3 regions of the Pseudonocardia yuanmonensis genome follow, and region 2 is predicted to be linked to each of the others. Evidence: predicted binding sites of a transcription regulator. Region 2 holds the regulator's gene; each other region holds the start of a gene.

Evidence for each region. Region 2 encodes LexA, which represses DNA repair genes until DNA is damaged. Its sites were predicted from a motif close to CGAACACGTGTTCG; they were not measured.
Region 1: dnaB (replicative DNA helicase) is a predicted target of LexA. The motif match lies at 1,838-1,851, and genes of this name have one in related genera.
Region 3: ABD990_RS07395 (CoA transferase subunit A) is a predicted target of LexA. The motif match lies at 1,315-1,328, and genes of this name have one in related genera.

What each region holds. Positions count from the first base shown of each region.
Region 1 covers NZ_BAABIC010000007.1:69,665-72,933, reverse strand. The annotation lists gene ABD990_RS12235 (single-stranded DNA-binding protein) at 1-462, shown strand, start outside; gene rpsR (30S ribosomal protein S18) at 518-754, shown strand; gene rplI (50S ribosomal protein L9) at 774-1,223, shown strand; gene dnaB (replicative DNA helicase) at 1,892-3,269, shown strand, end outside.
Region 2 covers NZ_BAABIC010000023.1:50,796-54,064, reverse strand. The annotation lists gene ABD990_RS27225 (hypothetical protein) at 207-1,079, opposite strand; gene lexA (transcriptional repressor LexA) at 1,461-2,183, shown strand; gene ABD990_RS27215 (universal stress protein) at 2,203-3,027, opposite strand; gene ABD990_RS27210 (SMP-30/gluconolactonase/LRE family protein) at 3,122-3,269, opposite strand, start outside.
Region 3 covers NZ_BAABIC010000004.1:171,843-175,111, forward strand. The annotation lists gene ABD990_RS07385 (lyase family protein) at 1-521, opposite strand, end outside; gene ABD990_RS07390 (HAD hydrolase-like protein) at 571-1,221, shown strand; gene ABD990_RS07395 (CoA transferase subunit A) at 1,359-2,105, shown strand; gene ABD990_RS07400 (CoA transferase subunit B) at 2,176-2,799, shown strand; gene ABD990_RS07405 (LutC/YkgG family protein) at 2,864-3,269, opposite strand, start outside.

The DNA of each region.
Region 1 (3,269 bases), on a different contig from region 2:
GAGCTGCGGTTCACCCCGTCCGGGGCGGCCGTCGCCAACTTCACGGTGGCGTCCACGCCGCGCACCTTCGACCGCCAGTCCGGCGAGTGGAAGGACGGCGAGGCGCTGTTCCTGCGCTGCAACATCTGGCGCCAGGCCGCGGAGAACGTCGCGGAGACGCTCACCCGCGGTGCGCGCGTCATCGTGCAGGGCCGGCTGCGGCAGCGGTCGTTCGAGACCCGCGAGGGTGAGAAGCGCACCGTCATCGAGATGGAGGTCGACGAGGTCGGCCCCTCGCTGCGGTACGCCACGGCCAAGGTCAACAAGGTCAGCCGCGGCGGTGGCAGCGGCGGCTTCGGCGGCGGCGGTGGCGGCGGCGGTTTCGGTGGCGGTGGCGGCCAGGGCGGCGGCTACGACGACCCGTGGGGCTCCGCCCCGCCGGCCGGCAGTGGTCCCGCCGCGGACGACGAGCCCCCCTTCTGACCTCGATCCACACCCCCGCCGAGCGCGGGGACCGGTACACCCAGGAGCACCAGCAATGCCCAAGCCCGTCCTGCGCAAGCCGAAGAAGAAGGTCTGCGCGTTCTGCAAGGACAAGGCCCAGGAGATCGACTACAAGGACACCGGTCTGCTGCGGAAGTTCATCTCCGACCGCGGCAAGATCCGGGCCCGCCGCGTGACCGGCAACTGCCGGCAGCACCAGCGGGACGTCGCCGTCGCGGTGAAGAACAGCCGCGAGGTCGCCCTCCTGCCGTACACCTCGACCGCCCGCTGACCGAGGAAGGAGTAGCACCGTGAAGCTCATCCTCACCGCCGACGTGCCGAACCTGGGCGCCCCCGGCGACATCGTGGAGGTCAAGGACGGCTACGGCCGTAACTACCTGCTGCCGCGCCAGTTCGCGATCGTCGCGACCCGTGGCGCCGAGAAGCAGGTCGAGCAGATCCGCCGCGCCCAGAAGGCCCGGCAGATCCGCGACCTGGGCCACGCCCAGGAGGTCGCCGGCTCGCTGAAGGAACTGGCGGTCAGCGTCAAGGCGAAGGCCGCGGGCGACTCGGGCCGGCTGTTCGGCTCGGTCACCCCGGCCCAGATCGTCGAGGCCGTGCGCGCCGCCGGCGGTCCGGCCCTCGACCGGCACTCGGTCGAGATCGCCGAGCAGATCAAGTCGGTGGGCACCCACCCGGTGAAGGTCCGCCTGCACCCGGAGGTCACCGCCGAGCTGCAGGTGGCGGTCGTCGCCGCCTGACACCCGGCACCGGCGGGCCCCAGCCCGTCACGTTCCGTCACGAGGGCGGGATCGTGGTCGTCTCGACCGGGTCCCGCCCTCGCGGCGTTCTCGGCGACGTGATCGCCCTCGGTGTCGATCGCACTGCGGATCTTCGGACGGGTCTCGACGAGCGGCGGCACACCGACCGTCCGGCGCGTGCGAGCGACACGCGGAGGTTGCGCCCGCGTCGCTCGGTGACCCCCCGGGTGCGCCAGGTGGACAGGCGGTGACCGCCTCCGACACGCCCGCCGGGGGACGCGCCGGGCCGCCCGGAAAGAAAGTTGTCCACACCGGGTCCTAGGGTCCTGATCTGCGGAAAGTCGCCCTCATCAGGGGTTGTCCCCACGGTGTCCACAACTCGGTGGGGAGGCTCGCCTGCCCTGTCCCCGATCCGTCCCCACGCCCTCCCCAGGGTTGTCCACACGCGGGTTTGGGCGTGGGCGCCGCGTCCCCTACCGTCACGTGCCCGGGCCGCGTGGACGATCGCCGGCGCCCCGCGCACCGTTCGTCGCACGCCGCCCGAGGGCGTGACCTCGGACGGGTACCGGCGGGAGGGGACGATCGTCGCGCGGCCGGGAGAACCGGCTGCGGATCGAACTCATGTTCGATACGATGGGGCCACGTGGTGACAGGGGGTGACGTCGGGCATGGCGGTGACGGATGACCGTCCCAATCGGCCGCGAGCCGTCCGCGACGGCGAGGGCCGTCCCGGAGGGGACTCCGCGGGCGGGGTGGTCCCGAACCCGTTCGACCGCCAGCCGCCGCAGGACCTCACCGCGGAGCAGTCCGTGCTCGGGGGCATGCTGCTGAGCAAGGACGCGATCGCGGACGTGGTGGAGGTGCTGCGGCCGGACGACTTCTACCGGCCCGCGCACCAGACGGTCTACGACTGCATCCTCGACCTCTACGGGCGGGGCGAGCCGGCCGACGCGGTCACGGTGTCGGCGGAGCTGCAGCGCCGCGGGGAGCTGATCCGGCTCGGCGGCGCGCCGTACCTGCACACCCTGATCGCCACCGTGCCGACCGCGGCGAACGCGGCGTACTACGCCGAGATCGTGGCGGAGAAGGCCACGCTGCGGCGGTTGGTCGAGGCGGGCACCCGGATCGTGCAGCTGGGCTATCACGGGGCCGAGGGTGCGGAGGTCGAGGAGGTCGTCGACCGGGCCCAGGCGGCGATCTACGAGGTCACCGAGCGGTCCACCAGCGAGGACTACGTCCCGCTCGAGGAGTTGCTGCAGCCGACGATGGACGAGATCGACGCGATCGCCTCCCGCGGTGGCGTCTCGCTGGGCGTGCCGACCGGGTTCGCCGATCTCGACGCGTGCACCAACGGGCTGCACCCGGGGCAGATGATCGTCGTGGCGGCCCGGCCGGGTCTGGGCAAGTCCACGCTCGGGCTGGACTTCGCCCGCTCGTGCTCGATCAAGCACCAGATGACCAGCGCGGTGTTCTCGCTGGAGATGAGCAAGTCCGAGATCGTGATGCGGTTGCTGTCGGCGGAGGCGCGGATCCGGCTGGCCGACATGCGCGCGGGCCGGATGAGCGACGACGACTGGACGCGGATGGCGCGGCGGATGTCCGAGATCTCCGAGGCGCCGTTGTTCATCGACGACTCGCCGAACCTCACGCTGATGGAGATCCGGGCCAAGGCGCGGCGGCTCAAGCAGCGCAACGACCTGAAGCTGATCATCCTGGACTACCTGCAGCTGATGACCTCGGGCCGCAAGGTCGAGTCCCGCCAGCAGGAGGTCTCGGAGTTCTCCCGGCAGATCAAGCTGCTGGCCAAGGAGCTCGAGGTGCCGGTCGTGGCGATCTCGCAGCTCAACCGTGGCCCGGAGCAGCGCACGGACAAGCGGCCGATGATCTCGGACCTGCGTGAGTCGGGCTCGATCGAGCAGGACGCGGACATGGTGATCCTGCTGCACCGGCCGGACGCGTTCGAGCGGGACGACCCGCGCGCCGGCGAGGCCGACCTGATCCTGGCCAAGCACCGTAACGGCCCCACCAACACCATCACGGTGGCCC
Region 2 (3,269 bases):
AGGCGCTCCCGCCGCGCCGGCCCGGGCGCCACCCGGCACCTCGGCCAGCGCTGCACTCCTGGAGTCCATGACGACCTCCCCCAACCGCGCCGACCCCACCCGAGCCGGATGCCCGGGCCACCGGTCGAACGCGTGTGCGATTCCTATCAACCACCACCGACAAAAACCGGTGCCCGCCGTGACCGGGGTCACGACGAGCCGCTCCCTCACGCGGGGACGCGCAGGACCAGCCCCGCGGGCAGCGGCGCCGCGTCCACCGGCAGGTCGTTCTCCGCCGCGATCCGCTCCACGACCGCCACGGTGCCCGCTGCCCGGGCGGTGTCGGGCGGGACCACCCGCCGGGCGACGTCCCACACCGACTCCCCCGGCTCGACCACCGCCTGCGCGGTGCCCGCCGGCACGGCCGCGCGGGCGTGGGCGTCCCCTGCCACCCCGGCCAGGAGCCCCAGTACGACCACGACCGCCGCGGAGGCGAGCGCGATCGCCACCACCGCCACCGCGCGCCGCAGGCGGTATCGCGCCGCGGGCACGGCCCGGGGCAGCACGCGCACGGCGGGGCGTCCGACGTCTGCGCCCCGTCGCACCCCTGGGCCGACCACCGCGGCGCCCGGACCCGAGCGCACCGGCCGGGCCCGCGCCCCCACGGCAGGCGGGGCGGACCGCGGCGTCGGCGCGGCGAGCGGGCCGGCCGTCGGGGCGGTCATCGGGGCGGTCATCGAAGCGGCCCGCCGGGCCCGGCGGGAGGTCCGGGCGGGGCGGACCGGGCGCGGGCCACGGTCGAATCCCGCCTCACCCCGCCCGTCCACGGGCGTCCCTGCGCGGGCGCGGCGGGCCTCGAGCGCGACCGCTCGCTCCCGCGCACCGGCCGGAGGTGCCTGCCCGCCCTCGACCACGCCCTCGCCCTCGACCACGCCCACGCCCTCGCCGAGTGCCCGCGACACGCCGCGGCCGCCGCCGATCCGCGCGCCGCTCAGGGCACCGCCCCGCCGCCCGTCCGCCACGCCCTCCGCGATCCCCGCGCCGTTCACGGCGACCCCCTCCAGCCAGTCCGCGCCGCTCAGCAGCCGGATCTCGCACACATGTTCGAATCGAACGCCTGTGCGAATTTCTACCACCGCCGCGACGGGACGTCACGGGTCCGCGCCGACACGATCGGCGTGTCGTTCGAACATGTGTTTGGCGATCGGCCGGATCCGGGCTACCGTCCGAAGCCGACGGACCACCCGGGGCGCCCGGGCGGGCCGTCCGGGCCCGCGACCGACACCGGCACGCACCCGCGTCCGGCACCCGGGAGTACGGCCCGCAGGAGCGGGCACGCGACCGGCGTCCCGGACACCTGCACCGGAAGTGCGCGGGACCGGGCGGGCGGAACGGGCCCGGGGACGGCGCGGCACGGAGCACGGGCCGGCACGACCGGCTCGACGGAGCACGAGACAGGCACACGAGGAGGCGGCAGGCAGATGGCACGGGACGAGTCCGGCGGCGCCGGCGAGGCCGGCCGGGAGCCCGGACAGGTGCGCGCCTTCCCGGATCCGCCGGCGGACCCGGTGGGCCTCACCCCCCGGCAGCGCAAGGTGCTCGAGGTGATCCGGGACTGGGTGGAGCGCTTCGGCTACCCGCCGAGCGTCCGGGAGATCGGGGACGCGGTGGGGTTGACCTCCACCTCGTCGGTGCACCACCAGCTGCGCACGTTGGAGCGCAAGGGCTACCTGCGGCGCGACCCCAACCGGACCCGCGCGGTCGACGTGCGCAGCCCGGAGGAGGAGTCGGACGGCGCCGAGGCCGCCGAGGTCCGGGCCGAGCGGCCGGCCCCGGCGTTCGTGCCGCTGCTCGGCAACATCGCCGCCGGTGGCCCGATCCTGGCCGAGCAGGCGGTGGAGAGCGTGTTCCCGCTGCCGCGCGAGATCGTCGGCGAGGGCACCCTCTTCCTGCTCAACGTCAAGGGCGACTCGATGATCGAGGCCGCCATCACGGACGGGGACTGGGTCGTGGTGCGCCAGCAGCCCGTCGCCGAGCAGGGCGAGATCGTCGCCGCCATGATCGACGGCGAAGCCACGGTCAAGACCTTCAGACGCGCGGACGGGCAGGTCTGGCTGATGCCCGCCAACCCGGCCTACGAGCCGATCGACGGCAACGAGGCGACCATCCTCGGCCGCGTCGTCGCCGTCCTGCGGCGGCTCTGAGGGCCCGGACGCCCCCTGCTCACCGCTCCGGGGGCGGCACCACGACCACGGGGTAGCGGGCGGTGCGGACCAGCACGCCCGCGACCCCGCCGAGCAGCAGCCGCTTCATGAGCGGGTAGCCGCGCGAGCCGACGACCAGGACGTCCGTGCGCTCGGGCAGGTCGGCCAGGGTCTCGGCGACCGAGCGCCCGAGGACGACGTCGTAGAGCGCGTCGATCTCCACGGGTGCCTGGGCCAGCCCCTTCTGCGCGGTCTCGGTCGCGGCGGGCACCTCGTCCTCGGCCCCCGCGACCACCACGAACCGCAACGCCGCACCGGTGCGGCCGGCCAGGTGCACGGCCAGGACCGCGGCGCGGTCGGCCTCCGGGGTGCCGTCGTAGGCCACCGTGACGACCGTGATCCCCTTCGCGGCGGTGTGCCGGTAACCCCGGGGCGCGATCGCGACCGGGCAGCGCGCGGACGGCAGCAGCCGCTGGACGGTGCCGCCGGGGGCGAGCCGGCCGAGCAGTCCCCCGCCCGTCGACCCGACGACCAGCACCGCCGCCCCGATCTCCTCGGCGTGGTCGGCGAGGACCACTGCCGCGGGCCCGGGCCCCAGCGGGGCGAACTCGGGTTCGCCGGGCCCGGACGAGCCGCCGATCAGCTCCCGCGCCCGGGTGAACCGCCGGCGCGCGACCTCCTCGATCTTCTCCCGCCACCGCGGGTCGCGGGCCATCGCCGAGTAGCCCAGCCCGTCCGTCGGGTACACGGTCGCGACGACGTTCGTCAGCCCGGTCAACCGGGCCAGCTGCGCGCCGAGGACCAGGGCGTCGTGGCCGCCCGGCGTGTCCTCGTACGCGGTCACGATCGGCACCGCGGCCCCCCCTCCTCCCGGCGTGATCAGCCTAGGCGGACCGGGGCCGTCCGAACGCGGGCCGTGAGCAGCCTTAACGGGCTCGTCACACGCGGGACCGGCGCCGCCCGTGCATCGCCATCGCGCCTGCGAGGAGCCCCAGCACGACGACGGCGACCCCGCCCCCGATCACGGCGGGCAGCCAGTCCGGCGCGGGCTCCGGCGGTGTCGCCGCGGGCGGCGGTGCGGCCGTG
Region 3 (3,269 bases), on a different contig from region 2:
TCGAGCCCGGCGGCCCAGCCCGCGGCGACCAGCCCGAACGTTGTCGGCAGGGCCTGCTGGCCGAGGGTGCGGGCGATGGTCGGGGTGTCGCGGTGGGCGGCGGCGAGCCGGGCCGCGGCGCCAGCGGCGGCACGCAGGTCCGCGAGCGGGGTCGGCGCCGCGCGGCGGACCAGGAGCACCAATGCGGTGTCCATGACGTCCTGGCTGGTCGCACCCGGATGGACCGCACCGCTCGCCCCGCCCGCGGCCTTCCGGAGCAGGCGGGCCAGCGGGATCACCGGGTTGCCGCCCTCGACGGCCGCGGCGGCCAGCTCGTCCGGCACGTCCGGGTCCGCCGCCAGCCGGTCGGCCGCGGCCGCGACCTCCTCCGCGTCGTCCGGCCGGACGAGGGCGTACCGTGCGGCGGCGCGGGAGAGCGCGACCTCGACGTCGAGCAGCGCGCGGACCCAGGCGGCGTCGTCCAGGTGCGCGGCGACGGCGTCGGCGCCGGAGAGCGGCGCGAGCAACCCCGTGTTCGTCATGCGCACGACCGTACGGCATGCGTCCAGCGGCGTCGGGGACAATGGCGTCGTGACCCGCCCCCGCTACCGCACCGTGCTCCTCGACCTCGACGGCACCCTCGTCGACTCCGCCCCCGGCATCCTCGGGACCCTGCGCACCGCGTTCGACCAGGTCGGCGTGCCGTGGGACGACACCGTCATCGGCCGGCACCTGCTCGGCCCGCCGCTCTACGAGTCCCTGCCGCCGCTGGTCGGCGCGGAGAACGCCGAGCAGATCCTCGCGCTGTACCGGCCGCTCTACCGTGAGAGCGGCCTGCTCAAGTCGACCCCGTACCCCGGCATCGAGGACCTGCTGCGCGCCCTCGTCGCCGCCGACGTGCGGCTCGGCCTCGCGACCAGCAAGGCCGAGCCGGCCGCCCGCGAGATCATCGCCAACCAGGGCTGGACCGAGCTGTTCACCGCCATCACCGGCGACACCGTCGACGCCCGGCGCCCGAGCAAGGCCGCCGTGGTGGAGGAGGCGCTGCGCCGCCTCGACTCCCCCGCGCCGGACGAGACGATCATGGTCGGGGACCGGCTGCACGACGTCGTCGGGTCTGGTCGGCACGGTATCTCGTGTCTGGGCGCGGGCTGGGGCTACGGCGAGCCCGGCGAGCTCGACACCGCCGGCGCGATCGCGGTCTACCCCACCGCCGCCGAGCTGCAGGCCGCACTCCTCTGACGTCGCCCCCACCCAAGACAGGAGCGAACGGCGCTCTCGCTCACTAGATATGAGCGAGAGCGCCGTTCGCTCATTCCCCAACCGTTCGCCATACGAACTCTTGTGCGAGATGCGAACGCGGGGTACGGTGCCATCCCATGGACAAGGTGGTGGCGTCGGCGCGCGAAGCGGTCGCCGACATCGGGGACGGCGCGTCCCTGGCCGTCGGAGGCTTCGGCATGTCCGGCGTCCCGACCGCGCTGATCGCGGCCCTGCTCGAGCAGGGCGCGACGGACCTCGAGACGATCAGCAACAACCTGGGGGTGGACGGCTTCGGACTCGGCACCCTCCTCTCCGCGGGCCGGATCCGCCGGACGATCGGCTCCTACGTCGGCAACAACAAGGAGTTCGCCCGGCAGTACCTCGCCGGCGAGCTCGAGCTGGAGCTGACCCCGCAGGGCACGCTCGCCGAGCGGCTGCGCGCCGGCGGCGCGGGCATCCCGGCCTTCTTCACCCCGGCGGGCGTCGGCACCCTCGTGAGCGACGGCGGCCTGCCGTGGCGCTACGCGGCGGACGGCACGGTCGCGGTGAAGTCCCCGCCCAAGGAGGTCCGCGAGTTCGACGGCGTGCGCTACGTGCTCGAGCGTGCCATCGTCCCGGACTTCGCGCTGGTCCACGCCTGGAAGGGCGACCGGCACGGCAACCTCGTCTACCGGCGCAGCGCCCGCAACTTCAACCCGGACTGCGCCGCCGCGGGCCGGATCACCATCGCGCAGGTCGAGCACCTCGTCGAGCCCGGCGAGATCGACCCGGACGCGGTGCACACCCAGGGCATCCACGTCCAGCGCGTCGTGCACGTGCCGGACGCGGAGAAGCCGGTCGAGTTCAGGACGGTGCGCTCATGAGCGAGCGTGCGAGCGAATCATCGATACAGCGTCCGAGCGAAGCGTCGAGCTCGCACAGCGAGGGAGAACGATGAGCCTCACCAGGGACCAGCTCGCGAAGCGGGTGGCCGACGAGCTGCCCGACGGCTCGTACGTCAACCTCGGCATCGGCATGCCCACGCTGGTGCCCGACCACATCCCGGGCACCCGGACCGTGGTGCTGCACAGCGAGAACGGCATCCTCGGCGTCGGGCCCTACCCGACGGACGACGAGGTCGACCCGGATCTGATCAACGCCGGCAAGGAGACCGTCACGGTCCTGCCCGGCGCGAGCTACTTCGGCTCGTCGGACAGCTTCTCGATGATCCGCGGCGGCAAGGTCGACGTCGCCGTCCTGGGCGCCATGCAGGTCAGCGCGACCGGCGATCTCGCCAACTGGGCCATTCCCGGCAAGATGATCAAGGGGATGGGCGGCGCGATGGACCTCGTCCACGGGGCGAAGAAGGTCATCGTGATGATGGACCACGTCTCCAAGGACGGCTCGCCCAAGATCCTCGAGCAGTGCACGCTCCCGCTCACCGGGGTGGCCTGCGTGAACCGGATCGTCACCGACCTCGCCGTGATCGACGTGACCGACGAGGGCCTGAAGCTGGTCGAGACCTTCGGCGTGAGCGAGGACGAGGTCCGCGAGAAGACCGGCGCCCCCCTGCTCTGACCCACCGGGTCTGACGCACGAACGGCACTCTCGCTCACTAGGAATGAGCGAGAGTGCCGTTCGCTCAGGCGACCAGCAGGACGACGAGGGTGCGGGGGCCGTGGACGCCCTCGACCCGGTCCAGCTCGATGTCGCTGGTGGCGCTCGGCCCGCTGATCCAGGTCAGCGGGCGGGCAGGGTCGAGGCGGGCCACCGCGGAGGTGACGTCGGCGACCACCTGGTCCGCCCGCACCACGCAGACGTGCAGGTCCGGCACCAGGGTGGCCGCGCGCCGGCCCTGTCCCGGGCCGTGGTCCAGCACGATCGTCCCGGTCTCGGCGATCCCCAGCGCGGCCGTGGTCAGCACGCCGTCGACGCCGTCCAGCTCGGCGGTCGTCAGGTCGTCGTCCAGGATCGCGTCGGCCTGGCGCAGCTCCTCGGGCAGGTCCGCGGGCACCAGCAGGCGCGGGACGCCCTGCAGCGCCGCGGCG